DNA from 2 places in the [Ruminococcus] lactaris ATCC 29176 genome. Region 1 is predicted to be linked to the other one. Evidence: a T-box and tRNA genes for the amino acid it is inferred to sense, from the RefSeq annotation. Region 1 holds a T-box; the other holds one or more tRNA genes.
The links. The T-box of region 1 lies ahead of tyrS (tyrosine--tRNA ligase). A T-box ahead of a tRNA ligase gene usually reads a tRNA of that ligase, here a tRNA-Tyr.

Region 1 (14,695 bases):
TTCGGAAATGAGAGGGGAAATCCAAATATAATACAAAGTAAAAGAGACTTTATATACCGGACGGAGGTGACAAAATGAAAAGAAAGTTATTTTTATTAACTGGAATTATTTTTGTGCTTTTGAGCGGATGTGGGAAAGAAAAAAATTCTGCTGTGAAAGATCAATTTGAATCCGGGTATATGGAATTATTTGGAACGCATCCTGCTGTAACAAAAAAAGGAGATTTTCAGGTAATGGAAGGAATTGCATATTTTACAGATTACAAAAATCAGATTTGTACCCCCATCTGTAATAAACCGGATTGTCGTCATTTGTCGGTATATGAAGATGAAGATACACAATGCAATGCAGTTTGTGATGGGGTAAGAATTTTTCCATATAAGGAGAAGCTTTATCGTATCAGGACAGCAGAAAATGGGAAGAGTGAACTGGTTCTGTCAGACTTAGATGGGAGCAATCCCAAAAGTGGAGGAACTTTTGATACCGGATCACTCTTGACGGATGCAGTTGTGAGAAAAAATAAGCTGTATTACGTCAGTATGGTGATGAATGATGCAACAGGAGAGATAACCGGATCAGGAGAAGCGACTGAGACACCTGTCTGGAAGTTATGTTCACTGGATTTAGATACCATGGATCAAAAACTAATTTTAGAAATAAAGGATGCACGAAGTTTTTGCCTGTTGGGAGGGAATGAGGAGTATCAGTTTTATGCGGTAATAAAAGACCGTGGTGCAGAGTATTACAGATTTGATTATCTGAATGAAGAGACGGTTTCGATACTATTGAATACAGGAAGTTATTCAAAAATAAAAATGTCAGATGACGGAAAGGCTCTTTACTATGTAGGAAATGATGGAAAAGAGATTTATAAATATGAGACTGAGACAGAAAAAATAAGTTCTGTTGTGGGAGCGGGAGAACTGAAAAAAATTACTGCGGCTACGGAGATAGAACTTGTGATAGAAGGAGAGCATGAGGGAACGGTTTTATTCAGGATATTACCCGAAAATGAACTGTATGTAAAGAAGGGGACGGAAATTCTGAGAACAGGGCTTAGTGAGCGGCTGCCGGAAGAAGCAGCGTGGCTGAGCGGAATTAGAAGTACCACAAAGGAAGGCTTTTTCTTTTCTTATCAGGCGAACAATGAAAAATCAGATACAGAGGGAGATCTTATTAACTGGTATGCGTATATTAGCTGGTCGGAGCTGTTCGATAAAGAGGGAAAAATAAAAGTAGTACATAGTCCGCATATTTCATCCGCAGGAAATCTTCTTTAGAAATTCTTTCATTTTCTCCAAAGGCTCTCTTAAGTCATACTTGATAAATTAAAAGAAAAAGGGGTGTTAGAGATGAAGAAAAGGGGAAAAAGGCAGTTCGGATCGAGAATCCTTGCAGGAATGATCGTGTTGTCTGTATGTGGGTGTGCGGGGCGTATCCCTCAGGAAAAAAGAGCAGCGATCGGGTCGGATTATATGGAAATATATGGCGGGAATACAATAACCAGGACAGGCTATTTTACAAATGCAAGCGGAATCCTTTATTATGTAGATTTCACAACGCAGGATGCAATTCCGGTCTGCAATAAACCGGACTGCAGGCATCTTTCAAAAGCGGAAGATGCTGATACAGAATGTGATGCAGCGATTGACGGGGCAAGAGTGTTTCCATATAAGGGGAAGCTGCTCGGAATCAGTGAAGATTCAAAAGGAAATGAAGAAATCTACAGTTCTGATATAGACGGGAGCAACCGGAAGGTGAAGAAAAAACTGGAAAGTTCTAATATGTTCATTAATGAAGGCGTAATTGCGAAAGATTCATTTTTTTATGTAGCAACAATGCCTGAAGTGGATGACCAGGAAAATATGAAGTGGATTTCAGTATTGAAAAAACTAAATTTAGATACTTTTGAGGCAACGCAGTTAGATTCTGTAGAATGTAAAGACGCTTTGGGATTTCAATTACTTGGAGGAACTGAAGAATATCAGATTTATTCTTTGATCAATGATAATGAAACTTTATTTTACAAGCTGGATTATGAGTCATGTGAATCGGAACAGATTGAATTATTTCAAAGCGGATATGAGCGGATTTTACCTGAAGAAAATGAAAACAGCTTTTATTATCTGAGTATTGAGGGCGGAGAAAGAAATCTTTATCAATATGATATTGACAGTAGAAAAAATAAGCTTTGCCTTGAAAATGAGAAAATTCTGGAGAATGCCGGAGGGAATATTGTAGGATCAGACCTGTGTGGAAAATGTCAGGAAGGAATCGTGTACTGGGTCAGAACATGGACTGAGGAGCGAGAAGAGAAGATGTTCTTACTGGATCATAATGGAAAAATACAGGAACTGTCGATGCCACAACAACTTCCGGTTGCAGGTACTCATTTCTATGATGTGATATGTGCAACAGAGAAAGGAATGTACTTTTGGTATTTAAAGGATTTTGAATCCAATGGTTTTCAGGACAATGTCGACTGGCAGGCATACACGGAGTGGGAGGATTTAGTCAATGAGAAAAGTGTCATAAAAAATGTGATAAAGCCACATATGACAGCTATGGGTGAACTGGTTGACGAAAATGGAAATCCGATAAACGGACAGTAACTGGTTGGTGATATTAAAAAAAGGGGTGCTGGAGATGAGGAAAAGGGGAAAAGTTTTCGTTTTAACAGGCAGTATCGTTGCAATGCTGATCACAGGAACCGGATGCTCGAAAAAGAATACAGGAATCAAGAATCCGGTGGATGAAGACGGCAATATGACCGGCAGCAAATGATTTAGTATTAAAAGGGTCAGGGGATGTTTCGGGAGGAGGGGATGCGGATGCGGCATCTGAAATATGAATGGGAGAAGTTTTTCTCTTTTCGTTATTTTTGGTTTTTATGTGCAGTATTTTTGTTATTTAATTTATGGAATCTTTCGGAGCAGATCCGGATGGAATTTCCGGCATCTTCTGTCCGGCAGCTTTATACAGATTTTCAGGAGCAGCCGGAAGAATCGAAAGGACAATGGCTGGAAGAGCAGAAAGCGAAGAAAAATGCCCACTATACAGGCAACCAGTATATGGAAGAAGAATTATTTAAAAAGCTTTCGAGAGAATGGATCCAGACAGAAAAATATGATGAATATCTGGAGGAGATCAAAGAGAGAAGTGCAAAAATGTCAGGTTCTATTTTCTCGGATGAAGGAACCTTTGCCTGGAGAAACGCAAAAGTGACTCCTGTGGCTTATGAGAAACTGAAAGGAACGAAGCTTTCCTTTGATCTGTCGGATGGTATTGTAAAGGCAACAAAGGCAGATTTTACTGATCTGTGCATGACGATCCTGTTGATGGCAGCAGTTTATTTCCTGATCCTTGATGAGAAAAAGAATAAATTGTATCCATTATTGAGGTCTGCCAGCCGTGGCAGGGCAGAGGTCATCGGTGCAAAACTGGGAGTGATGGCAGGGATTACGGGACTTTTGGTTCTGCTGCTATATGGAAGTAATTATCTTTTTATTTTCCATCAGTATGGTTTTGGAAATCTCACACGTCCCCTTCAGTCAGTGACAGCGTTTTATGAAAGTCCGTTCAGACTGACAGCAGGGCAATATCTGTGGATGTATCTGCTTTTGAAACTGGTGGTGTGCTATGCGGCTGCATTGCTGATGATATGGATCGCACAAAAGGCAGGGACACCGGCAGGAGCGATTCTCGCGATCAGCACAGGAGCAGTTGCAGAATATCTGCTGACCGTGCTGCTCCCGTCAGTCTCTTATGCGGACGGACTGAAGTATATCAATCTTGTGGAGTATATCAAAATATATCCGCTTTTTACGAAGTATCATAATCTTGATTTTTTTGAATATCCGGTCAATGCAATGAGGATTTTTCCGATTGTGCTGCCGTGTCTGCTGCTTCTTTTTATCGTGCTGAATCTGACCACATTTTGTAGCCACAGATATGGTACAAAATCTGGCAGACAGGGAGGTACAGAGAAACTATGGAGAAAACTCCGGAAGACTGCCCGGGGTAAAAAAAGAAGGAAGCGGAAGAAAAAAGGCTTTATTTCGGACAGCCTGGTATGGCATGAGAGTTTCAAAAGTTTTCTGACGAACCGGACAGTGTGGGTGTGCGTGGCAGTATTGTATGGAGCAATTCTTCTCGGAAGAGGTCTGATGATATGGAACAGCGTGGAAGAAGAATACTATAAATATTATATGACCAAAGGACAGGGAGAACTGACGCAGGAGAAACTGGAAACTTTTGAGAATGAAAAGAAACGTTATGATGACATTTATTCCATGACCCCGGAGCAGTGCGGACTGAGCAGTGAGGAGATCAGCAGCCGGCAGGAGGAAATACAGTATCAGTACAGTGGGTTCATGAGAGCATATGAACAGGTTCAGTATGTGGTGGAAAATAACCGGGCAGCAGGAACGGACGAACAGCAGCTGATCTATGAAGGTGGATATGAGCAGTTGTTTGGAGAGATTTCCATGAAAGGAAGGCTGATCGGAGAGTTGCTTTGTGTTCTTGTGGCAGTATACAGTGCTGCAGGACTTCTTGGGATGGAATATGACCTGAAGGTGATGAATCTTCTGCAGAGTACGAAGAAAGGAAGGGGAACACTTCTGCGGGTAAAACTTGGAGTGGCAGCGGGAGTCACTACTGTCATGTTCGTTCTTGTAAAGATACCGGTTGTGATGCGGATCGTTCAGAATTATCCACTGACAGGATGGACGGCAAAAGTCCGTTCCATGCGATTTGCAGGGACATCGGTTTTTAACTGTCCGGTGTGGGCGTATGTGTTGCTTTTGCTTCTGTTGCAGCTGGGAACTTTGTATGTGGTGATCCTGTGCGTGACAGCATTGTCGGCAGTCTTAAAAGATACGATGCTGACACTGATCCTGTCGGTTCTGTTATTTGGCGGTACGCTGGTCATGGAATGGGGCGGACTTGGAATGATTCATTCCTGGAGCATCAATACATTACTGGACGGACACCGTCTGCTACAGTCAGGAGGAATGCAGTTTGCACTGACGGTACTGGTCTTTTGGGGAGTCCTTCCATTGGCGGCAGGAACCGTTCTGCACAGAGTCTATAAGAAGAGGGGGCAGGCGATATGGAATTAAAGATACAGGATCTGTGTAAAAGTTATGGAAAGAAAAAAGCATTGTGGAAATTTACAACAGAATTTGAAAATGGTATCTACGGGATCCTTGGTCCCAACGGAGCCGGAAAAAGTACACTGCTGAATATTCTGACGGATAATCTTCTGCGGGATTCCGGGAGTGTCCTGTATGATGGAGAGGAAATATTGAACCTGGGGGCATCTTATCGGGAAATTATGGGATATATGCCGCAGCAGCAACAGCTTTATGATACCTTTACGGTTACACATTTTATTTCTTATATGGGAACGCTGAAAGGGATGAAAAGCAGGGACATCCAGAGAAGAATGGACGAGCTGCTCCCGCTTCTGAATCTGCAAAAGGTAAGAAAGAAGAAACTGAAAGAACTTTCAGGTGGAATGAAGCAGCGGGTGCTGTTGCTGCAGGCATTGCTGAATGATCCGAAATTTCTGATCCTGGATGAACCGACTGCCGGACTTGACCCGAAAGAGCGGATCAGGATCAGGAACCTGATCTCAGATCTGAGTGAAGACAGGATTGTACTGATCGCAACCCATGTGGTATCGGATATCGAATTTATTTCTAAAGAAATTTTATTAATGAAAAACGGGAGACTGGTGGATCAGGACAGCCCGGAAAATCTGCAAAAGAGGATTTACGGTCATGTTTATGAACTGTGCATCAGCCAGGATGAACTGGCGGAAGTGAAGAAAGAATATGAAATCAGCAATCTGTTCCGCAGAGACGGCGAGATCATCGTGCGGGTGATTGCGGACAAGTGTCCCGTTAAATATGATGCAGTGAAAGTCAGCCCGACGCTGGAGGATGTATATCTGTATGAATTTGAGGGAGTAAAGAGGCGGTAACATTTTCCCACAAAGGTCAAAGAGGTGTTGACAATAGAACGTTTCACTGCTAAGATTAACAGTAGTTGAAAATACTGGATTGTTACTTATCAGAAGGCAAAACCAGATTTCGGAAAATAAAGGTTGCTTTATGGACTGAAAGTCTGGTTTTCTTTATCTGACAGTGCAGAACGATATCTGCCGGATAAGAAGGATTGGATATAAGAAGTCAGGTCCGGTATTTGCAAAGAATCTAATATGATGAGACAAGTCAGAGCTGAGGAGGAAAAAAGATGAAGATTTATGAGACAAAAGACTATCAGGAGATGAGCAGACAGGCTGCTAATATTCTTTCAGCACAGGTTATTTTAAAGCCGGATTGTGTACTGGGTCTGGCAACAGGTTCTACACCGATCGGAACATACGATCAGTTAGTAGACTGGTATAATAAAGGAGATGTTGATTTCTCTCAGGTAAGAACAGTAAATCTTGACGAGTACAGAGGACTGACCCGTGACAATGACCAGAGCTATTATTATTTCATGCATAAGCATTTATTTGACCGTGTAAATATTAAGTTAGAGAATACAAATGTACCGGACGGAACTCAGGAAGATGCAGAGAAAGAGTGTGCAAGATATGAAGCACTGATCGAGTCCATGGGTGGAGTTGATATCCAGCTTCTCGGACTTGGACATAATGGACATATCGGTTTCAATGAGCCTGCAGCAGACTTTGCTGTTACAACTCACTGCGTAGATCTGACAGAAAGCACGATCGAGGCAAATAAACGTTTCTTTGAATCCGCAGATGATGTACCGAGACAGGCATATACAATGGGAATCGGAACGATCATGAAAGCAAAGAAGATCCTTCTGGTTGTTAATGGAGAAGGAAAGGCAGATATCGTTGCAAAGGCATTTTTCGGCCCGGTAACACCGGAAGTTCCGGCGTCTATCCTTCAGCTCCACAGAGATGTGACGATCGTTGCTGATAAGGCTGCACTGTCAAAGATACCTAGATAATTTTCAATATAGTTCGGTGCAGATTGTAAAAATCTGACAACTAAATGAGAATGTTTATTAAAAAAATATAAATAGTATAAAAATAAAATAAAATAATCGGTTGACTTTCCTCGTGATTTTTGATAGACTGAAGTTACGAAATAAGTCAACGGATTGTTACTGTAAGGCAGGCAAAACCAGATTCAATGAGCATACGGTGATGATGTATGTTCAGTTGGTCTGGTTTTTATTTTCACAGGAAGTTTTCTGGTGAAAGAGTTGCATTTAGCAGAAGGAACAGTAAGACATGAAAAGCGTGTCGGAGTCGGTACGTTATTTTGGAAGGTCGGTTGTATGACGATAGAAAAAGTGATCAATAATAATATTGTTTCAGCTTTTGATGAGACGGGAAGAGAAGTCGTAGTCATGGGACGCGGGATCGGTTTTGGAAGCAGACCGGGAGCAAAGATCCCTGAAGATAAGATAGAAAAGATTTTCAGGATCGAAAGCGGAAGCGTGGCAGATCAGTTTAAAGAGCTGCTTGCCGGAGTCCCGTTGGAGCATGCAAAGATCTCGAGTGATATTATTTCTTATGCAAAAGGTGCATTGAAACTGAAGCTGAATCAGAGCATTTATGTGACGCTTACGGATCATATTAATTTTGCACTTGCGAGATGTGCAAAGGGGATCAACCTTGAAAATGCACTGTTGTGGGAGATCAAGAGGTTTTATCCTCAGGAGTATGAACTCGGAAAATATGCGATTACCCAGATCAAAGAGCGTCTGAAGGTAGAATTGCCGGAAGATGAGGCAGGGTTTATTGCACTTCATTTTGTGAATGCAGAGTATGGAACCAATATCCGGGATGCGTTGCGTTTCCCGAATCAGATGAAAGAAATTCTGGAGATCGTGACGAGGGAGCTTGGTATCAAGCTGGATGAAGGGACGCTTCATTATGAGCGGTTTATTACTCATATGAAATTTCTGCTTCAGAGAGTTTACAGGAAAGAGCTTCTGCCGGACGAAGAAAGTGATCTGGCGGACATGATCAGCCAAAAGTATCCGAAAGAATTTGCCTGCAGTAAGAAAGTAGCGGATTATATAGAAAAGACCGCAGAGTGCAGGTTATCCGGTGAAGAAGTGATGTATCTTGCAATCCACATACGAAGGATTACAATGGCAGAAGAATAAAAATGCAATCAATATAAAAATAGAAGATAAAAAGCAGGAGGAAATGTAAATGTTTGGTGGACTTTTTAAGAAAAAGGATAATAAAATGATTCTTGGAGCTCCGGTAAAGGGAAAGGCAGTACCTCTTTCAGAGGTCAATGATCCGACTTTTGCAGAGGAGATGCTTGGAAAAGGAATGGCAGTCATTCCGGCAGAAGGAAAGATTTATGCTCCGGCAGATGGCGAGATCGGTATGGTATTTGATACACTCCATGCAGTCAGCCTTGTATCTGAAGAAGGGACAGAGATTCTGATCCATGTAGGTCTTGATACAGTCAAGATGAACGGAGAGGGATTTACAGGTCACGTAAAAGCAGGAGACAAGGTTAAGAAGGGAGATCTTCTCTTAGAGGTTGATCTTGATAAGGTAAAGGCTGCAGGATATGATACGATCACTCCGATGCTTGTCTGCAATACAATGGATTATGCATCAGTAGAAGGCGTGACCGGTAAAGAGGTAGAAGCCGGAGATGACGCAGTCATTATCGAAAAATAGGCGTGGCTGTTGCCTGAAAGCAGCGTACAACTTAGATTTTGACCGGAATCATGACCGGTTAAAATAGATAAAAGGGATTCAGCAATGAGAGATTTTGAGAAGGAGGAAAATTATGAAATTTTTACAGAAATTAGGTAAAGCTCTTATGCTGCCTGTTGCTTGTCTTCCTATCTGTGGTATCCTTATGGGTATCGGATATGCACTCTGCCCGGAAACAATGCAGGGTGGTGACATCACAGGTGTTGTTCAGCAGATTGGGTTCTTTCTTGTTAAAGCAGGTGGTGCCCTGATTGACCATATGGCAATTCTTTTTGCAATTGGTGTTGGTGTTGGTATGGCAGATGATAATGATGGTACAGCTGGTGTTGCAGCTCTTGCTTCCTGGCTGATGATCACAAACCTTCTGTCTACAGGAACAGTTTCAGTTATTAAGACACTGGAAGAGGGAACTACAAACTTTATCGCATTCAGCAAGATCGAGAACCCGTTCATCGGTATCCTTGCAGGTATCATCGGAGCTCTTTGCTATAACAAATTTAAGAGTGCGAAACTTCCTGACTGGCTGTCATTCTTCAGTGGAAAGCGTTGCGTAGCAATCATAGCCGGACTGGTTTCCATTATTGCATCTGCAATTCTTCTCTTTGTATGGCCTGTACTTTTCGGAGCACTGGTTGCACTTGGAAAAGGTATCGAAGGACTTGGAGCAGTTGGAGCTGGTATCTATGCATTCTTTAACAGACTGCTGATCCCATTCGGTCTGCATCACGCACTGAACAACGTATTCTGGTTCGATACAATCGGACTTGGAGACCTGTCTCACTTCTGGGCTGGAGAGACATCTGCTGATGTATCATGGAGCCTTGGAATGTACATGTCAGGATTCTTCCCATGTATGATGTTCGGTATCCCGGGAGCAGCTCTTGCAATGGTACATACAGCTAAGAGCAACAAGAAGAAAGCAGCAATCGGTCTTGTATCTTCAGCAGCAATCGCAGCATTTGTCTGCGGTGTTACAGAGCCATTCGAGTTCGGTTTCATGTTCCTTGCACCGGTACTGTACCTTGTATATGCATTACTCTATGGTATCTTTACAGTAGTTACAGTTCTGCTTGGATTCCGTGCCGGATTCAGTTTCTCAGCTGGTCTGACTGACCTGGTCTTCTCTGCTTCCCTTCCGGCAGCAGCTAAGACATGGCTGATCATTCCGCTTGGTATTGCAGCATTCGTAGTATTCTATGTAGTATTCCGTTTCGCAATCGTGAAATTCGACCTGAAGACACCTGGTCGTGAGGATGATGATGACAACGAAGCTGAGAAGTCAGCAGTTCTTTCTAACGATGACTTCACAGAAGTAGCTAAGATCATTCTTGAAGGTGTTGGCGGAAAAGAGAACGTTAAGTCTATCGATAACTGCATTACAAGACTTCGTCTTGAAATCAACGATTATACTAAGGTTGATGAGAAGAAGATTAAATCTGCCGGAGTAGCAGGTGTTATCCGTCCTTCCAAAACTGCAGTTCAGGTAATCGTTGGAATGAAAGTACAGTTCGTAGCTGATGAGTTCAAGAAACTCTGCAAATAAGAACGTATAAAATTGAATAAGTAATCCCTTTTAATGACCGGGGGCATGGCTGAAGGATTTGGCTGTGCACCCGGCTTTTCTATATAATTGGAAGAAAAAGAAAAGACCGGGGTGGAAAAAGGAAGGGAAATTGATGTAAAATGTGGATAAAGCAGTGAGAATAAGAAAAGCTGAAAATGTAAAAGCAGAAAGAGGGAAATGTGATGAAATATACTTTGGAAATCTGTACTGACAGTGTAGCATCAGCGGCAGCGGCACAAAAGGGCGGTGCAAAGAGGATTGAGCTTTGTTCCGGACTGGTGATCGGAGGACTGTCACCGGATCCTGCATTATTTAAAGGTGTACGGGCAAATACAGACCTGAAGATCAGGACTCTTCTGCGTCCGAGATTCGGGGATTTCTGTTATGATGAATATGAGTTTGAAATGTTGAAAGAAGAGGTTCAGATGTATCGGGAACTCGGGGCAGACGGAGTTGTGATCGGAATTTTAAGACCGGATGGGACAATGAATGTAGAGCAGATGGAAGAGCTTGTCAGGATTTCAGGAGATATGAAAGTGACGATGCACCGGGCCTTTGATGTGTGTAAAGATCCATATGAAACGCTGGAACAATGTGTCAGCCTTGGGATCGATACGATCCTGACCAGCGGACAGAAAGATTCTGCATGGAATGGAAGAGAAATGTTGAAAGAGCTGGAAGAAAGAGCGAAAGGCAGGATCGAAATCCTTGCAGGAGCAGGAATCAATCCGGGGGTGATCAGTAAGCTGCATGAATATACCGGACTGAAAGCATTTCATATGTCGGGAAAGACTGTGAAAGAAAGTAGAATGGAGTTTAGAAGGCAGGGAGTTCCGATGGGGATGCCTGGCATAAGTGAATTTGAAATCTGGCAGACAGACGAAGAAGCAGTCCGGGAGGCTGTGAAAGTCTTAAAGAATATTTCCGGTCTTGACAAAAGGGATGAGATAGTCTAATATCTGAGAGGAATGGACATGGGAATGTCCGAATATAATCAGGTAATAAAAGAAGGCTGTGAAGAGAAGAAGTAGCGGACAGAGGGACATACAGAAAGTTGCCGGCTGATGAGAGGCACATGGAAGACTGTCAGCGAATACATCTTGGAGCTTCGCATTGAAATCCACTGTATTTTGAGGAAAAGATAAATGCAGACAGGAGAGTAGGCTGCGACGGAGTTTGCACGTTATAGCACAAAAGAGGCTGACAGAGAAAGGTCAGCGAATTAAGGTGGTACCACGAGAGATTCGTCCTTATTGCGAGATGCAGTAAGGGCGTTTTTTATAGTCTTTAAGAGGAGAAAAGATCATGGGAATTTATGAAGAACTTCAGGCAAGAGGCCTGATCGCACAGGTAACAGATGAGGAGCGTATCCGGGATTTGGTGAACAACGGAAAGGCGACATTTTATATCGGATTTGATCCGACAGCGGACAGTCTTCATGTAGGACACTTTATGGCATTATGTCTGATGAAGCGTCTTCAGGAGGCTGGAAATAAACCGATCGCACTGATCGGAGGAGGTACAGGTTATATTGGAGATCCTTCAGGAAGATCTGATATGAGAAGTATGATGACACCGGAGCAGATCCAGCATAACTGTGACTGCTTTAAGAAGCAGATGAGCCGCTTTATTGATTTTTCAGAGGGAAAAGCACTGATGGTGAATAATGCAGACTGGCTGCTTGATCTGAACTATATTGAAGTGCTCCGGGAGATCGGACCGCATTTCTCAGTCAACAGAATGCTGACCGCAGAGTGTTATAAACAGAGAATGGAAAAAGGACTTAGTTTCCTTGAGTTTAACTACATGATCATGCAGGCATATGATTTCTACGAACTGTTTCAGAATTATGGCTGTAATCTGGAGTTTGGCGGAGATGACCAGTGGAGTAATATGCTGGCAGGTACAGAGCTGATCCGTCGTAAGCTTGGAAAAGATGCAAGTGCAATGACGATCACGCTGCTTCTAAACTCAGAAGGAAAGAAGATGGGAAAGACCCAGTCAGGTGCAGTGTGGCTTGATCCAGAGAAGACTTCTCCGTTTGATTTCTATCAGTACTGGAGAAATGTCGGAGATGCAGATGTACTGAAATGTATCCGCATGCTGACCTTCCTTCCACTGGAAGAGATTGATAAGATGGATGCATGGGAAGGTGCACAGCTTAATACTGCAAAAGAGATTCTTGCATATGAACTGACAAAGCTGGTTCACGGTGAAGAAGAAGCAAAGAAAGCACAGGAAAGTGCAAGAGCATTGTTCAGTCAGGGAAATGCTGATAATATGCCGACAACGGAATTGGAAGAGGGAGATTTTCAGGATGGAAAGATTGATATCCTTGCAGTTCTTGTAAAAGGCGGACAGGCATCATCCAGATCTGAAGCAAGACGTGCTGTGACCCAGGGCGGTGTATCTGTGGATGGAGAGAAGATCACAGACATTGCGACAGCGTATGTTCCGGCTGACTTTGAAGGCGAAGGAAAGATCGTGAAAAAGGGAAAGAAAAATTTCCGCAGAGTGATTGTAAAATAATAGAAAGAATATTAAAATAGAAATAACAGCGTTACTGGTCACAGAGGTTATGGACAGTAACGCTGTCTTGCAAGGAGGAAATAAAATGGCACTGAAAGAAGTAAAGATTGAAGACCTTACATTTAATCCTTTTACAAAGATTGGAAAAGAATGGATGCTGATCACGGCGGGAAATGAAGAGAAGCACAATACGATGACTGCAAGTTGGGGTGGCGTAGGTATTATGTGGGGAATGAATGTAGCTACTGCATATATCCGTCCTCAGAGATACACGAAAGAATTTGTGGATGCAGAGGATATGTATACACTTTCCTTCTTTAAAGAAGAGTACAGAAAAGCATTGAACCTGTGTGGTACAAAATCGGGACGTGACTGTGATAAAGATAAAGAGGCAGGACTGACACCGTATTATGTGGAAGGAACGACAACCTATGAGGAGGCGGATCTGGTATTTGTATGCAGGAAATTGTATGCACAGCCAATGAAGCCGGAATTTTTCACGGTAGATGGACCGGATGAAAAATGGTATCCTCAGAAAGATTATCATACGATGTATCTTGGAGAAATCGTAAAAGTTCTTGTAAGGGAGTAAGATCCGGTGATGAAAAAAGTTCTTTTACCGCTTGTCGGTGCAGGAATATTTCTGTTAGATGAAAGTCTGAAAAATTATGTAGAAGAGAATTTGCAGCCGGGAACAGAGAAAAAGCTGACCGGCAGGATCGTGCTTCGGAGAGTACATAACCAGGGGGTAGGATTTGAACTTTTATCAGAATGTTCGGAAGAAGTAAAAAAACTTTCCCTTGCAGTGACAACTGTGGTAACAGGAGCAGGAGCTGTTGTCGGTGCAGGAAAAGGAAGAATACTGGAAAAGCTTGGGCTGACTCTGACCGCTGCAGGTGCGTGGAGTAATACATGGGACAGATTCCGAAGAGGCTATGTGGTAGATTATATAGGAATCAGACAGAAAAATAAAAAATTCGACCGACTGACATACAATGTAGGAGATTTCTGTATCGTAGCAGGAAGTATTTTGTGGGTTGCGGGAAATACAGTGAAATCAGGAAAAAGCCGAAAAAATAAGCAGAAAGATTTAAAAATCAAATAGAAACGAAATAAAAATGGAAAATCCGGGGACTGCGATCAGTTCCCCGGACAGGTGATTTTTAATACTTGTTCGATCATAATATGCAGCAGTCGGCTCTGTTCTGTGTCGGCCGCTTTATAATACACTTCTTTTCCCTCACGCCGGCTGACGATCAGTCCGGCACTTTTAAGCTGACGCAAATGATGAGAGACAGCAGGACTGCTCATATCCATCATAGCGGAAATGTTAATGACACATTCTTCGCAATGGCAGAGCATCCAGAAAATACGGATACGGGTCGGATCTCCGAGAATTTTAAAAGATTCTGCAACGGTCTGAAAATTATCTGTCTGAGAGATTACATGAAGAATATGTTCGGTATTCATAGATTCACCGTGGCTGTGGGGAAGAATATGTCCTGGCATAAAAAGCCTCCTGTTCTTAATAAAAATTTCTCAAGATGTAAAAAGCTGTTAGTTCTATTTTATCATAAGATGTCAAGAGGGGAGAAATTTGTAGTTGTTGGGGTGAAAATATCGCGACAGCAAGAAGTGTTTCTGACAGAAGAGCGTCCATATCCACACTTGTTGTTGCATCGCAGTGCAGGACCCGCTTTACCTCAGCCCGTTGACAACTTGTAACAGGAATGTGGAAACACTCGTGCAGAGGCACTCCTGTTTACGTTCCTTAACAAGTTGGGCAAAGTGTCTTCGGAACGCTCCCTGTCAATGCACTGCTCACGCAACAACAAGTGTGGATATTAGGCTTTTCAAGTCAGAAA
Region 2 (14,695 bases), 510 kb from region 1:
GACCCGCACAAGCGGTGGAGCATGTGGTTTAATTCGAAGCAACGCGAAGAACCTTACCTGCTCTTGACATCCCGGTGACGGCAGAGTAATGTCTGCTTTTCTTCGGAACACCGGTGACAGGTGGTGCATGGTTGTCGTCAGCTCGTGTCGTGAGATGTTGGGTTAAGTCCCGCAACGAGCGCAACCCCTATCTTCAGTAGCCAGCGGTAAGGCCGGGCACTCTGGAGAGACTGCCAGGGATAACCTGGAGGAAGGTGGGGATGACGTCAAATCATCATGCCCCTTATGAGCAGGGCTACACACGTGCTACAATGGCGTAAACAAAGGGAAGCGAACCCGCGAGGGTGGGCAAATCCCAAAAATAACGTCTCAGTTCGGATTGTAGTCTGCAACTCGACTACATGAAGCTGGAATCGCTAGTAATCGCGAATCAGAATGTCGCGGTGAATACGTTCCCGGGTCTTGTACACACCGCCCGTCACACCATGGGAGTCAGTAACGCCCGAAGTCAGTGACCCAACCGTAAGGAGGGAGCTGCCGAAGGTGGGACCGATAACTGGGGTGAAGTCGTAACAAGGTAGCCGTATCGGAAGGTGCGGCTGGATCACCTCCTTTCTAAGGAAGAAAAAAGTAGAGGATTTTTACTGTTGTCTATTGTTGGGTTATCAAGTAGAGGGATGTTCTCCTTACTAGGTTCGAAAGAACCTCACCAAGTGCGGAGAACAAGCTTAGGACTAAGCTCGAAAAGACCTCGCTAAGACCTATAGCTTTTTGGTGGTGATGCGTTCAGGGGTAACACCCGTTCCCATCCCGAACACGATGGTAAAGACCTGAATGGCCGATGGTACTGCACTGGAGACGGTGTGGGAGAGTAGGTGGCCGCCAAATTTAAAAAGAAAAAGACAAGGTCTGACGGAAACTTCAGAAAACTAAGGTTCGAAAAAACCTCACCAAGAATTCTGAAGTACCAATCGACTAACGTGCGAAAAGACCGCACGAAGTCTTTAGGCATAGATACAGGCACAGATGAGCAACAACTTATCACCGCCAACCCAGTCAGCAGGGCAGTGCTGTTATGATAACTGGTTTCACCAGTGATTAGATATACAAAGAGATTTGTGTATGTAATGACTGATGAAAGTCGGTCAGGATGCGAAGCTCGCATCTTTATGTACCTTGAAAACTGCATATAGTGAAAATCAATAGATTAAGATAAATATCTAATCAAGACATCCGAGGTAATGTTAACAACATTAACTTAAGATCTGAAGAAAACAGATTCAAAAAAAATTGACTATCACCAACGCATGCAACGCTATGCATGTGTGGACATTATCCCATTCCCGTGGGATGAGGTCGAGTTGGTTATGCTGATAAGAGCGTATGGTGGATGCCTTGGCACTAAGAGCCGATGAAAGACGTGATAAGCTGCGAAAAGCTTCGGGGAGGGGCAAATACCCATTGATCCGGAGATTTCTGAATGGGGAAACCTACCTGAGCAAACCTCAGGTATCCTGACGCCAATCCATAACGTCAGGAAGGGAACCCGGTGAACTGAAACATCTAAGTAGCCGGAGGAAGAGAAAACAACATGTGATTCTGTGAGTAGCGGCGAGCGAAAACGGAAGAGCCCAAACCAGTGTGCGTGCATGCTGGGGTTCGGACCGCGGAATTGATTCAACAAGTTTAGCAGAACGGTTTTGGGAAAGCCGGCCAGAGAGGGTGAAAGCCCCGTAAGCGAAAGACGAGTTGACATGGCGGGATCCAGAGTACCACGAGACACGTGGAACCTTGTGGGAATATGCGGGGACCACCCCGTAAGGCTAAATACTACTTAGTGACCGATAGTGCATAGTACTGTGAAGGAAAGGTGAAAAGGACCCCGGGAGGGGAGTGAAAAAGAACCTGAAACCATATGTTTACAAGCTGTGGAAGAGCTTTATATGCTCAACCGCGTACTTTTTGTAGAACGGTCCGGCGAGTTACGCTGGCTGGCGAGGTTAAGCACTGAAGGTGTGGAGCCGAAGGGAAACCAAGTCTGAATAGGGCGAAGAGTCAGTCGGAGTAGACCCGAAACCGGGTGATCTATCCATGTCCAGGTTGAAGTTGCCGTAAAAGGCAATGGAGGACCGAACCCACATCCGTTGAAAAGGGTGGGGATGAGGTGTGGATAGGGGAGAAATTCCAATCGAACCCGGAGATAGCTGGTTCTCCTCGAAATAGCTTTAGGGCTAGCCTCATACGAGTCTTGCGGAGGTAGAGCACTGAATTCCTAAGGGGGCGTCAAAGCTTACTAAGGGATATCAAACTCCGAATGCCGTGTAGATGATGTATGGGAGTCAGACGATCCGAGATAAGTTGGGTGGTCAAAAGGGAAAGAGCCCAGACCAACAGCTAAGGCCCCAAAATGTGTGTTAAGTGGAAAAGGATGTGGGATTTCGAAGACAACTAGGATGTTGGCTCAGAAGCAGCCATCCATTCAAAGAGTGCGTAATAGCTCACTAGTCGAGAGGTCCTGCGCCGAAAATGTCCGGGGCTGAAACACACTGCCGAAGCTTTGGAATTGATGAATTTCAATTGGTAGAGGAGCATTCTTAAAGAGACGAAGCAGTACCGGAAGGAGCTGTGGATTTTTAAGAAGAGAGAATGCCGGAATGAGTAGCGAGAGGAAGGTGGGAATCCTTCCGGCCGAATATCTAAGGTTTCCAGAGTAAAGCTGATCTGCTCTGGGTAAGTCGGGGCCTAAGGCGAGGTCGAAAGACGTAGTCGATGGATAACAGGTTGAAATTCCTGTACTATCCTGTAACAGAACTGTGGGGACACAGGCAGAGAGCGTGAGCCGGGAATGGAAAGACCGGTACAAGCGAGGTAGGAGAAGAGCTGGCAAATCCGCTCTTCAATCTGAAGACGTGATGTGGACCGAAAAGAAGTAGGGAAGCACGTGAGCTGACTGTCAAGAAAAGCCGCTATTGTTTGCAGGATACCCGTACCGTAAACCGACACAGGTGGATGAGGAGAGAATCCTAAGGCCGACGGGAGAAGCATTGTTAAGGAACTCGGCAAAATGACTCCGTAACTTCGGGAGAAGGAGTGCCAGTAAGATGGCCGCAGAGAATTGGCCCAAGCAACTGTTTAGCAAAAACACAGGTCTATGCAAAACCGAAAGGTGAGGTATATGGGCTGACGCCTGCCCGGTGCTGGAAGGTTAAGGGGAGAGGTTAGCCGTAAGGCGAAGCTTTGAACTTAAGCCCCAGTAAACGGCGGCCGTAACTATAACGGTCCTAAGGTAGCGAAATTCCTTGTCGGGTAAGTTCCGACCCGCACGAAAGGCGTAATGATTTGGGCACTGTCTCAACAATGCACCCGGTGAAATTGAAATACCAGTGAAGATGCTGGTTACCTGCGCCAGGACGGAAAGACCCCATGGAGCTTTACTCCAGCTTGATACTGGGATTCGGTATTGTATGTACAGGATAGGTGGGAGGCTTTGAAGTGGTTACGCCAGTAGCCATGGAGCCGCTGTTGGGATACCACCCTTGCAGTACTGGGTTTCTAACCAGCAGCCGTGATCCGGCTGGGGGACAATGTCAGGTGGGGAGTTTGACTGGGGCGGTCGCCTCCGAAAGGGTATCGGAGGCGCTCAAAGGTTCCCTCAGAATGGTTGGAAACCATTCGAAGAGTGCAAAGGCAGAAGGGAGCTTGACTGCGACACCGACGGGTGGAGCAGGTACGAAAGTAGGACTTAGTGATCCGGTGGTATAAAGTGGGATTGCCATCGCTCAACGGATAAAAGCTACCCTGGGGATAACAGGCTTATCACTCCCAAGAGTTCACATCGACGGAGTGGTTTGGCACCTCGATGTCGGCTCATCGCATCCTGGGGCTGAAGTAGGTCCCAAGGGTTGGGCTGTTCGCCCATTAAAGCGGTACGCGAGCTGGGTTCAGAACGTCGTGAGACAGTTCGGTCCCTATCCGGCGTGGGCGTAAGATATTTGAGAGGAGCTGTCCTTAGTACGAGAGGACCGGGATGGACTGGCCGCTGGTGTATCTGTTGTCTTACCAAAGGCATAGCAGAGTAGCCAAGCCGGGAAGGGATAAACGCTGAAGGCATCTAAGCGTGAAGCCCCCCTCAAGATGAGATATCTCATAACGTCAAGTTAGTAAGACCCCTTGAAGACGACGAGGTAGATAGGGCAGAGGTGGAAGTGTGGTAACACATGGAGCTGACTGTTACTAATAGGTCGAGGGCATAACCAAAGCAGTGATAGGTAAATGGATGATGATGTTGGTTTTAACTGTATGTAGTTTTCAAGGTATATCAATATCTTGAAAAATTGAAGAATGGCCCAGTGGCTCAGTTGGTTAGAGCGTCGCCCTGTCACGGCGAAGGTCGAGAGTTCGAGTCTCTTCTGGGTCGTTATGTGGGATCTTAGCTCAGCTGGGAGAGCATCTGCCTTACAAGCAGAGGGTCACAGGTTCGAGCCCTGTAGGTCCCACTTAACAAAATATGGATGGATTCCCGAGTGGCCAAAGGGGACAGACTGTAAATCTGCTGCAAATTGCTTCGGTGGTTCGAATCCACCTCCATCCATTTAGCCTTCGGGCTTAAGCTATAAGCCGATGTGGCTCAATTGGCAGAGCAGCTGATTTGTAATCAGCAGGTTATCGGTTCGAGTCCGATCATCGGCTTTTCTCTTATGAGAATTTAATTTAATATCGCGGGATGGAGCAGTCTGGAAGCTCGTCGGGCTCATAACCCGAAGGTCGCAGGTTCAAATCCTGCTCCCGCAACTCAGACTTTTATAAAGTCTATGCCCAGATAGCTCAGTTGGTAGAGCAGAGGACTGAAAATCCTCGTGTCGCTGGTTCGATTCCGGCTCTGGGCATTTTTTATGCCTAACTTTAAATATGAATAGAATAAAAAGTTCTTGCATTTATGTTATAGGTATGATAATATAAATTTTGTGAGTATTTAAGGGCGTGTAGCTCAGGTGGTAGAGCACTTGACTTTTAATCAAGTTGTCCGGGGTTCGAATCCCCGCACGCTCACTTAGGACCAGTAAACTGTTGAGTTTGCTGGTTTTTTTATTAGGAAAGTAAGAGGTTTATATGGAACATTTATATGATAAATTAGTAAAGTACAGTGTATCAGATTATTATGGATTTCATATGCCCGGACATAAGCGACAACAGATCACTGGAGCAGAGAAACTTCCTTATGAAATTGATATTACGGAAATTGAAGGATTTGATGATCTGCATCATGCAGAAGATCTTTTTATAAACTTGCAGGAGTATGCGGCAGAAGTTTTTCACGCAGAGGAAACGCATTATCTGGTAAATGGAAGTACTGTGGGACTTTTGAGTGCAGTACTTGGATGTACCGGATACGGAGACAGGATTTTGATGGCGAGAAATTGTCATAAATCTGTTTACAATGCAGTAGACTTAAATGGGTTGATTCCGGAGTATGTTTATCCTGAATTTGACGAAACTACAGATCTTAATGGAGAGATCCGGGTAGAAAAAATAGAACAGATCCTGGAAAAGGACAGGGGGATGAACCGGGAAGCCGGAATAAAGGCGGTAGTGATCACTTCACCGACTTATGATGGTGTGGTATCGGATATTGAGCGGATCAGTGAAGTGGTTCATAAGTATGGGATTCCGCTGATTGTGGATGAAGCACATGGGGCTCATTTCGGATTTCATGAGTATTTTCCCCAAAATGCAAATGTAAGAGGAGCCGATATAGTGATCCACAGTCTTCACAAGACACTTCCGTCACTGACGCAGACGGCACTGCTGCACATGAATGGAAAGCTTGTAGATCGAGATAGTGTGAGACGATATCTTCATATGCTTCAGAGCAGCAGCCCTTCTTATATTTTAATGGCTTCGATTGATGAATGTATCCGACTGGTCGACGAGGAAAGGGAAAAGGTTTTTAAACCTTATGTGGAAATGCTCTGCCAGTTAAGAAAGGAAATTGGAAAACTGAAGAATCTTCAATTACTGGAAACGATGCAGTATGATGCTTCTAAGATTGTGATTTCTGCGAGGGGAAGAATGAGTGGCAAAGAATTGCAGGAAATCCTTTTGGAAAACGATCATTTACAGATGGAGATGGCAGCGGGTTCTTATGTGATTGCAATGACCGGACCGGGAGATACGCAGGAAGGAATGAACCGGTTGCTCAATGCACTAAGGAATTTAGATAAGAGATTGGATGAAGTACTGCAGGGGAACAGGAAACAGGATAAGAACCTGGATGAAGTACTATCAGGAAATAGAAAAATGGATGCAGCTACGATGAAAAAAGATCCGGGATTTTGCAGGCATCCGCTTATTCCGGCAGAAAGAGTAGTGGAAAGTGCAAAGGTGAAAGGACGAAAAGGACTGGCTGTTCCATGGCAGGAAGCTGCGGGGAAGGTTTCATTGGAATTTGTTTATTTATATCCACCGGGTATTCCGATTGTTGTACCGGGAGAGAGAGTTTCGGAAGAAGCTGTGCAGCAGATTCTGGATTATGAGAAGAATGGTTTTACCATTGAAGGAACGAAGAAAAAGGACAGACTGGAGGTTTTGAAAAATGGGTAAGATATTTTACCTGATGGGTAAGAGTTCTTCCGGAAAAGATACGATTTATAAAGAACTGCTTCAAGGATTTCCCAAAATGAAAAGGATTGTATTGTATACAACACGTCCGAGAAGAGAAGGAGAATGTGATGGTGTAGAATATTTTTTTACAGATGAAGAAAAATTGCAGCAATTCAGGAAGCAGGGGCAGTTGATCGAGGAAAGATCTTACCATACGCAGTATGGGGTATGGAGTTATTTTACAGCGGACGACGGACAGATCAATCTGAGACAGGAGGATTATCTGGTGATTGGGACGCTTGAATCCTATCGGGCAATGAAAGAGTATTTTGGAGCAGAAAGTCTGGTTCCTCTTTATATTGAAGTAGAAGACGGACTGCGGTTGACAAGGGCATTAGAGCGGGAAAAGAGACAGAGTCAGCCCAGGTATGATGAATTGTGCCGACGGTTTCTGGCGGATTCAAAAGATTTTTCTGAGGAAAATCTGAGAGCAGCAGGGATAGAAAAAAGATTTCAGAATGTGGATCTGGAGGAGTGCATCGAAGCCATTGAAAGGGAAATTAGGGGGTGTGACTTCCTATAAGATTGTGGTATACTGAAAGTGTATAATTTTATGTGTGGCAGGTGATAGAAATGAGTAGTTTTAAAGATGTAGTAGGACATAAGAATATAATCAAGTATATTGAGAGTGCGGTCCAGGCGGATGCGGTTTCCCATGCGTATATATTGAATGGTGAACGTGGTTCGGGAAAGAAGCTTCTGGCGAATCTTTTTGCTATGAGTCTGCAGTGTCAGGATCGTGATGAGAACGGAGAGGCATGTGGAAAATGCCAGTCCTGTAAGCAGGCATTGCATGGAAATCAGCCGGATATTGTCCGTGTGTCACATGAGAAGCCAACCACGATCAGTGTTGATGATATCAGACAGCAGGTTAATAATGATATTGTAATCAAGCCTTATAGCAGTAAGTATAAAATTTATATCATCCCAGAAGCGGATCTGATGAGCGTACAGGCACAGAATGCTCTTTTGAAGACGATTGAAGAGCCACCGGAGTATGCGGTTATCATGCTGCTGACAGAAAATGCAGAGGTGCTGCTGCCAACGATCCGTTCGAGATGTGTTATGATGAAGCTGAGAAATATCAAGGATCAGCTTGTGAAGAAGTATCTGATGGAGCAGATGGAGATCCCAGATTATAAAGCGGATGTATGTGTGGCATTTGCACAGGGAAATATGGGAAAAGCAATCATGCTTGCCAATTCAGATTATTTTAATGAGATCAAAGAAGAGGTCGTTCATTTACTGAGAAATATTGACGAGATGGATGTCCCTGAATTGATGGATGCAGTGAAAAAGTGCATGACTTATAAGCTGGAGATCAATGATTATCTTGATATGATGGCGATATGGTACAGAGATGTACTGATTTATAAAGCGACGAAGAATGTGGACCGGGTCGTATTTTCGGATCAGCTTCGTTATATCAAAGCCCGTGCCAGCAAGAGCTCTTATGAGGGAATTGAAAAAATACTTGAGGCACTTGAGACGGCGAAGGCACGAATGAAAGCAAATGTAAACTTCGAGCTGGTGATCGAGCTGCTGTTACTGACAATAAAGGAGAATTAATTAGTATGATAAATGTAATAGGCGTTAGGTTTCGTACTGCGGGAAAGATTTATTTCTTTTCACCGGGACAGTTTGCTGTGAAGCAGGGTGACCATGTCATTGTAGAAACTGCCCGGGGTGTGGAGTACGGGCGGGTTGTGAGCGGTCCGAAGGAGGTAAGTGACGATTCGGTTGTTCAGCCATTGAAGTCGGTAATCCGAATTGCAACGGACGAGGATAAGCGGACTGTCGAAGAGAATCATCAGAAAGAAAAAGAGGCATTTAAGATCTGTCAGGAAAAGATTCGGAAGCATAATCTGGACATGAAGCTGATCGATGCAGAGTATACATTTGATAATAATAAAGTACTTTTTTATTTTACGGCAGACGGAAGGATTGATTTCCGTGAGCTGGTGAAAGATCTGGCGGCTGTATTCAGGACAAGGATTGAACTGAGGCAGATTGGCGTGCGTGATGAGACGAAGATCCGTGGTGGACTGGGAATCTGTGGTCGTCCGCTTTGTTGCAGCACCTATCTGACTGAATTTGCAGCGGTTTCTATCAAAATGGCAAAGGAACAGAATCTTTCTCTGAATCCGACAAAGATATCAGGTGTCTGTGGCCGTTTGATGTGCTGTCTGACGAACGAGGAGGAAACGTATGAGGTTTTGAACAGCCAGCTTCCGTCTGTGGGAGATATGGTGACAACTTCAGATGGACTTACGGGAGTTGTGCAGTCCTTAAGTGTTCTGCGTGGACTGGTGAAAGTGGTCGTAAATCTGGAGGATGATGAGAAAGAGATCCGGGAGTATAAAGCGACAGATCTGAAGTTCCGTCCTCGCAGGAAAAAGAAAAATCCTAAGAAAGATGGAGATTCAAAAGAAAATGGAAAGTAATCTGTTAAAGCAGGGCGAGAGGTTAGATGATCTTCAGCTTGGTGGTCTGGGACTGATCCAGGATCCGGACAAGTTCTGCTTTGGTGTGGATGCGGTTCTTCTTTCAGACTTTGCAAAGGTGCGTCAGGGAGAAACGGTACTTGATATGGGAACAGGGAATGGAATTATCCCTGTTCTTTTGGCTGGAAAGACAGAGGGAAAGCATTTTACCGGACTGGAGATTCAGGCAGATACGGCTGAGATGGCACAGAGAAGTGTCCGTTATAATCACTTGGAGGACAGAGTGGAGATTGTGACCGGAGATATAAAGGAGGCCGCAACAATTTTCAAACCGGCTTTTTTTGATGTGATCACGACGAATCCACCTTATATGCTGGCAGAGCATGGACTCAGGAATCCAGATGACAGAAAGGCGATCGCAAGGCATGAAGTCTTGTGTACATTGGATGATATTTTGCGGGAGAGTATGCGTCTTTTGCAGGATAAGGGCAGATTTTATATGATCCACCGACCGTTCCGGCTGACGGAGATCCTGACGAAGATGAGTCAGTACAAGATTGAGCCAAAGAGGATTCAGTTTGTTCATCCGTATCTTGATAAAGAGCCAACGATGGTGCTTGTGGAAGGAATGCGGGGAGCGAAGCCGAGAGTGAAGATCGAACCGCCTCTGATCATGTACTCCAGGGATGGAGGTCTGCGGATGGAGAATGGATATGGGCATACAGGAGGTTGAAATGGCAGGAATCTTATACCTGGTGGCGACACCGATTGGAAATCTGGAGGATATGACGTTCCGGGCAGTCCGGGTTCTGAAAGAAGTTGATCTGATCGCAGCAGAAGATACACGGAATAGTATCAAGCTGCTGAACCATTTTGAGATACAGACTCCCATGACGAGTTATCATGAGTTTAATAAGTATGAAAAGGGAAAAAAGCTGGTTGAGAAGCTGCTGGATGGTATGAATATCGCTGTGATCACGGATGCAGGAACTCCGGGAATTTCAGACCCGGGGGAAGAGCTGGTGAAGATGTGCTATGAGGCAGGAGTAAGAGTCAGTTCAGTACCGGGGCCGGCTGCATGCGTGACAGCGTTGACGATGTCGGGACTTGGGACAAGACGTTTTGCATTTGAGGCGTTTCTTCCGCCAGATAAAAAAGAGCGGGAGGCAGTGCTGACAGAGCTGGAGACGGAGACGAGAACGATTGTTATGTATGAAGCTCCGCACCGGCTGGTGAAGACATTAAAGCTGCTGTCTGAACGTCTGGGAGTACGTCGGATCACGGTTTGCCGTGAGCTGACGAAGAAGCACGAGACCGCATTTCTGACAACTATCCCTGAAGCGGTGGCTTATTACGAAGCAAATGATCCAAAAGGGGAATGTGTGCTGGTGATCGAGGGACGCAGCAGAGAAGAGATGCGGCAGGAGGAACAGGCACGCTGGGAAGAGATGAGCATTGAGGAGCATATGGAACATTATCTCGCACAGGGGATGAACCGGAAAGATGCCATGAAGCAGACCGCAAAAGACCGGGGGATGCAGAAGAGGGAAGTTTATAATTACCTTGAAAAGATAAAAGAGTAAAAAGCTGCATCCGCAGGAAAGATTCAGGAGCTGGAAGAATCAGCTGGCTGCATGTTCCTGCGGATGCAGTTTTATTATGCTTTGCGATCTTCTTCGATCTTGCCATCTCTCATGAAAATAATGCGGGAATCCAGAGAGAGAGCTTCTTCAGGGTCATTTGTCACATACAGGACGGTTACGCCGAGTTCTCTGTTAATGCGTAAGATGTCGCTGAGCATCTCATGACGTCGATCATCGTTCTGATGTGCAAAATCTTCATCAACAAGGAGTACTTTCGGGTGGCAGACGATCGCCCGTCCAAGTGCGACCCGCTGCTTTTCTGCATCAGAAATATTTTTGATCTTTTCATGAAGAATATCAGAGATTCCGAGGAATTGTGCCGCAGTGTTGACACGGCTGTCGATGACATTTCTCGGAAAATCTCTCAGCCGGAGACCAAGAGCCATATTCTCATAGACATTCAGATATTTGTAAAGCAGATAATTCTGGAATGCCATTGCCAGTTTTCTGTCGCGGGGAAGGATATCGTTGAGCAGTTCATCGCCAAGATAAATCTTTCCTGATGTGATATCTTCCAGTCCGCCGATCATCCGAAGAATCGTGGACTTGCCACAGCCGCTCGGTCCATGAAATACGACAAATTCTCCGTCCTGAATTTTTAAAGTAACATCATCAACGGAGATGAATCCGTTGGGATAAGTTTTGGTCAGGTGTTCAAACATTATATCAGACATCATCATGCCTCCATCCATAGAAATCTTGTTAGCATAATTTTAGCACAAAGGGAATATGTAAACAATGGTTTTGAATGGATGTGTTGTTGATTGACCGGTGTTGGGAGTTATGAATCATGAAAATCAGGAATAGTAACCTGCGAGCAGGACGCTGGCGGCGAGTCCGGCAAAGGTTGCAAAAACAGCTCCGGGAAGCGTATAACGGGTATGGCGGATCCTGGCAGTCATAAAGTAGACACTCATAGTGTAAAAAATGGTTTCGGTACAGGACATGGACAGTGAGGCGATGAGTCCGATCCGGGAATCAGTTCCGTAAGTTTTATAGAGATCAACAAGCAGACCGGAGGCAGCAGAGGACGAGAACATTTTTACAATGGAAAGAGGGACAAGTTCTCCGGGAAATCCGATCAAATTCGTGAATTTTCCGATGAAAGAGGAAATCACGTCGAGAAACCCGGATGCCCGGAGGATTCCCGTTGCAGTCATCAGTCCGATCAGAGTCGGGACAAGCCGGATGACGGTACGGCAGCCATTTTTTGCACCGGTGATAAAGGTTTCATAGACATCAATTTTTGCAGTCAGTCCACAGATGATGATGGAAAGGATCAGAAATGGGATAAAGTAGTTGGAGATGTAGAGAAGAATGTGCAAGGGGTGTCCTCTTTCTATTATGGGGCAATTAGTAGATATATATGTATTTCTTTTGAATATATGTAATATACCAATGCAAAGACTGATGGAATAAGAGGCCAGGGCGATACATAAAATGAAAGAAAATGGTTCGGAAGTGTTCTATGAGATTCTGGGAAAAGAAAGAGGAACAAAGGAGCTGTACCATGCAGAGGATGAGAAAGATCTGTGTGGCAGGGCTTTTTTTAGTTGTGCTGGGATTTGGCGGCTGTGCAGAAATAGCAGATGAAAATGGGAAGGCAGGGAGTTCAGTCAGTGAGGATGAACGATTTGAAGCATATACGAGGGAAGTGTTCTGTAGTGAAGTATCGGCAAATGCAGTCAGTCTGCATTATACATTAAAGTATCCGCAGGAATATGGGATCGAATCCGCTCCTGCAGTTTACGGAACAGTGGTCACGGATGAACAGGCGGTGAAAGCCGGTGTGGAAAATATGGAGAAAGCGTTGATAACTTTTGAAAAAAATAAATTAAGTGTGGAAAACCAGATCACTTATGATGTTCTGCAATCTTATTTGGACAGTGCAGAAAGAAGTGCAGAGTATTTGTGGTATGATGAACCTCTTGGTACAGTCAGCGGTGTGCAGACCCAGCTTCCGGTAGTGCTTTCGGAATACCGGTTTTATGAAAAAGAGGATGCTGATACATACCTGGATCTGATGAGATCAACAGGAAATTATTTTGATGAAGTAATTGCATTTGAGCGGGGAAAATCGGAGAAAGGACTTTTTATGTCAGAGAAACTGGCAGATGCAGTGATAGAACAATGTCAGGCATTTCTGGATATGGGAAACGGAAATTATCTCTATTCTACTTTTGTGGAGCGGATGCGGGAAAGCGGAAAATTTACGGAAGAGGAGATGGGCGAGTATACGAAAAAAAATGCACAGGTTATAGAAGAAGTGGTCTGTCCTGCTTATGAAAGGCTGATGGCAGCAGTACGTGAACTGAAAGGAACAGGAAAAAATGAGGAAGGTCTGTGCGGGCTGCCACAGGGGCAGGAATATTATCAGGTGTTGGTGGACCAGTCCGTGGGAACGAAGGAATCGATCGTGCAGTTGGAAGAACTGACACGCAGACAGATGGAAGATGACATTACTGCCATGGAGGGCGTACTGGGGGCAAAGGTGGAAGAAGCGAAAGAATCTGCGGCAGATATGAAGCAGGGGACAGCGGAACTGATCCTGAAAAAATTGTCGGATGGGATAGAAAAAGCATTCCCGGAGACACCGGACACTACATTGGAAGTCAAGTATGTTCCGAAGGAAATGGAAGAACATTTAAGTCCGGCTTTTTATATGATTCCTGCAATCGACAACAGCAGGGAAAATGTGATCTATATCAATCAGGGGCAGATGCGGGATGATCTGTCGCTCTTCACAACGCTTGCCCATGAAGGGTATCCGGGGCATTTATATCAGACAATCTTTTATGAAAGTACAGATCCTGATCCAGTCAGAAGTATTTTCAATTTTGGCGGTTATGTGGAGGGATGGGCAACTTATGCGGAAATGTGTAGTTATTATCTGACACCACTTCCGAAAGAACAGGCTACGATCCTGCAGAAAAATGGTTCCGTGATCCTTGCATTATATGCACTGGCAGATATGGGAATCCATTATGATGGCTGGAGCAGGATAGATACGACAGCCTTTTTTGCAAAATACGGAATTTCAGATGCAGAAACGATACAGAAAATCTACGATCTGATCCTTGGTTCACCGGGCAATTATCTGAAATATTATATTGGATATGTCAAATTTCTGGAATTGAAGAAATGCTGGGCGGAAAAAATGGGAGAGGATTTCAGTCAGAAAGAGTTTCACCGGGCAGTGCTGAGTGTAGGACCTGCACCGTTCGATGTGGTTGAAACGTATATGTGGAACTATGCACAATAATGACACAAGAGCGTAAGAAAAAGGGGGCGTAAAGTTGTTAAATGGTCTGTGGGCGGGGATGATCCTGATCGGAATTATTTTCGGGGCATGGAACGGGAAAATGCCGGAGCTGACAAATGCGGCACTGGATTCGTCAAAAGATGCAGTGTCATTGTGCATTACGATGCTGGGAGTGATGGCATTTTGGTGTGGGATCATGGAGATTGCGGAGAAAGCGGGACTTGTAAAAAAGGCTGCGGAAAAGCTGCGTCCGGTGATCCGGTTCCTTTTCCCGCAGCTTCCGGTGGGAAATAAAGCAAATGAACAGATCGCAATCAATTTCATTGCAAATATTCTTGGACTTGGCTGGGCGGCAACTCCTGCAGGACTGAAAGCCATGGAAGCACTGGGAGAGCTGGAGGAGGACAGAAGACTTGGCAGAGCTTTTGGTCCAGTGAGAAAAAGAGGGGTGGCAGGAGATGAAATGTGTATCTTTCTGATCCTGAATATTTCTTCGCTGCAACTGATCCCGGTCAATGTTATTGCTTACAGGAGTCAGTATGGAAGTGCTGATCCGGCAGGGATCATAGGCGGAGGGATACTGGCAACCATGGCGAGTACCGGGGCGGCAGTCGTGTATGTGCTTGTGATGCAGAGATGGGGAAAGAGAAAGTAGTCAGGCAGGCGGGCTGAATCTGTGGTATAAT

Region 2: it encodes a tRNA-Tyr, which carries the amino acid that the T-box ahead of tyrS (tyrosine--tRNA ligase) is inferred to sense. The anticodon was not compared.

What each region holds. Positions count from the first base shown of each region.
Region 1 covers NZ_CP102292.1:2,104,635-2,119,329, reverse strand. The annotation lists gene NQ541_RS09935 (hypothetical protein) at 75-1,280, shown strand; gene NQ541_RS09930 (hypothetical protein) at 1,353-2,612, shown strand; gene NQ541_RS09925 (hypothetical protein) at 2,647-2,784, shown strand; gene NQ541_RS09920 (ABC transporter permease) at 2,832-5,123, shown strand; gene NQ541_RS09915 (ATP-binding cassette domain-containing protein) at 5,114-5,989, shown strand; gene nagB (glucosamine-6-phosphate deaminase) at 6,262-6,993, shown strand; gene licT (BglG family transcription antiterminator LicT) at 7,327-8,163, shown strand; gene NQ541_RS09900 (PTS sugar transporter subunit IIA) at 8,213-8,698, shown strand; gene nagE (N-acetylglucosamine-specific PTS transporter subunit IIBC) at 8,811-10,280, shown strand; gene NQ541_RS09890 (copper homeostasis protein CutC) at 10,484-11,257, shown strand; T-box leader at 11,307-11,556, shown strand; gene tyrS (tyrosine--tRNA ligase) at 11,607-12,830, shown strand; gene NQ541_RS09880 (flavin reductase family protein) at 12,916-13,422, shown strand; gene NQ541_RS09875 (signal peptidase II) at 13,432-13,935, shown strand; gene NQ541_RS09870 (ArsR/SmtB family transcription factor) at 13,971-14,339, opposite strand.
Region 2 covers NZ_CP102292.1:2,615,892-2,630,586, reverse strand. The annotation lists rRNA gene NQ541_RS12330 (16S ribosomal RNA) at 1-615, shown strand, start outside; rRNA gene rrf (5S ribosomal RNA) at 771-888, shown strand; rRNA gene NQ541_RS12320 (23S ribosomal RNA) at 1,364-4,257, shown strand; tRNA gene NQ541_RS12315 (tRNA-Asp) at 4,344-4,417, shown strand; tRNA gene NQ541_RS12310 (tRNA-Val) at 4,424-4,496, shown strand; tRNA gene NQ541_RS12305 (tRNA-Tyr) at 4,510-4,591, shown strand; tRNA gene NQ541_RS12300 (tRNA-Thr) at 4,617-4,689, shown strand; tRNA gene NQ541_RS12295 (tRNA-Met) at 4,718-4,791, shown strand; tRNA gene NQ541_RS12290 (tRNA-Phe) at 4,814-4,886, shown strand; tRNA gene NQ541_RS12285 (tRNA-Lys) at 4,977-5,049, shown strand; gene NQ541_RS12280 (aminotransferase class I/II-fold pyridoxal phosphate-dependent enzyme) at 5,110-6,600, shown strand; gene NQ541_RS12275 (nucleoside/nucleotide kinase family protein) at 6,593-7,183, shown strand; gene holB (DNA polymerase III subunit delta') at 7,234-8,229, shown strand; gene NQ541_RS12265 (PSP1 domain-containing protein) at 8,235-9,104, shown strand; gene NQ541_RS12260 (tRNA1(Val) (adenine(37)-N6)-methyltransferase) at 9,076-9,837, shown strand; gene rsmI (16S rRNA (cytidine(1402)-2'-O)-methyltransferase) at 9,839-10,687, shown strand; gene NQ541_RS12250 (ABC transporter ATP-binding protein) at 10,762-11,421, opposite strand; gene NQ541_RS12245 (spore maturation protein) at 11,545-12,072, opposite strand; gene NQ541_RS12240 (DUF885 domain-containing protein) at 12,216-14,009, shown strand; gene NQ541_RS12235 (hypothetical protein) at 14,044-14,664, shown strand.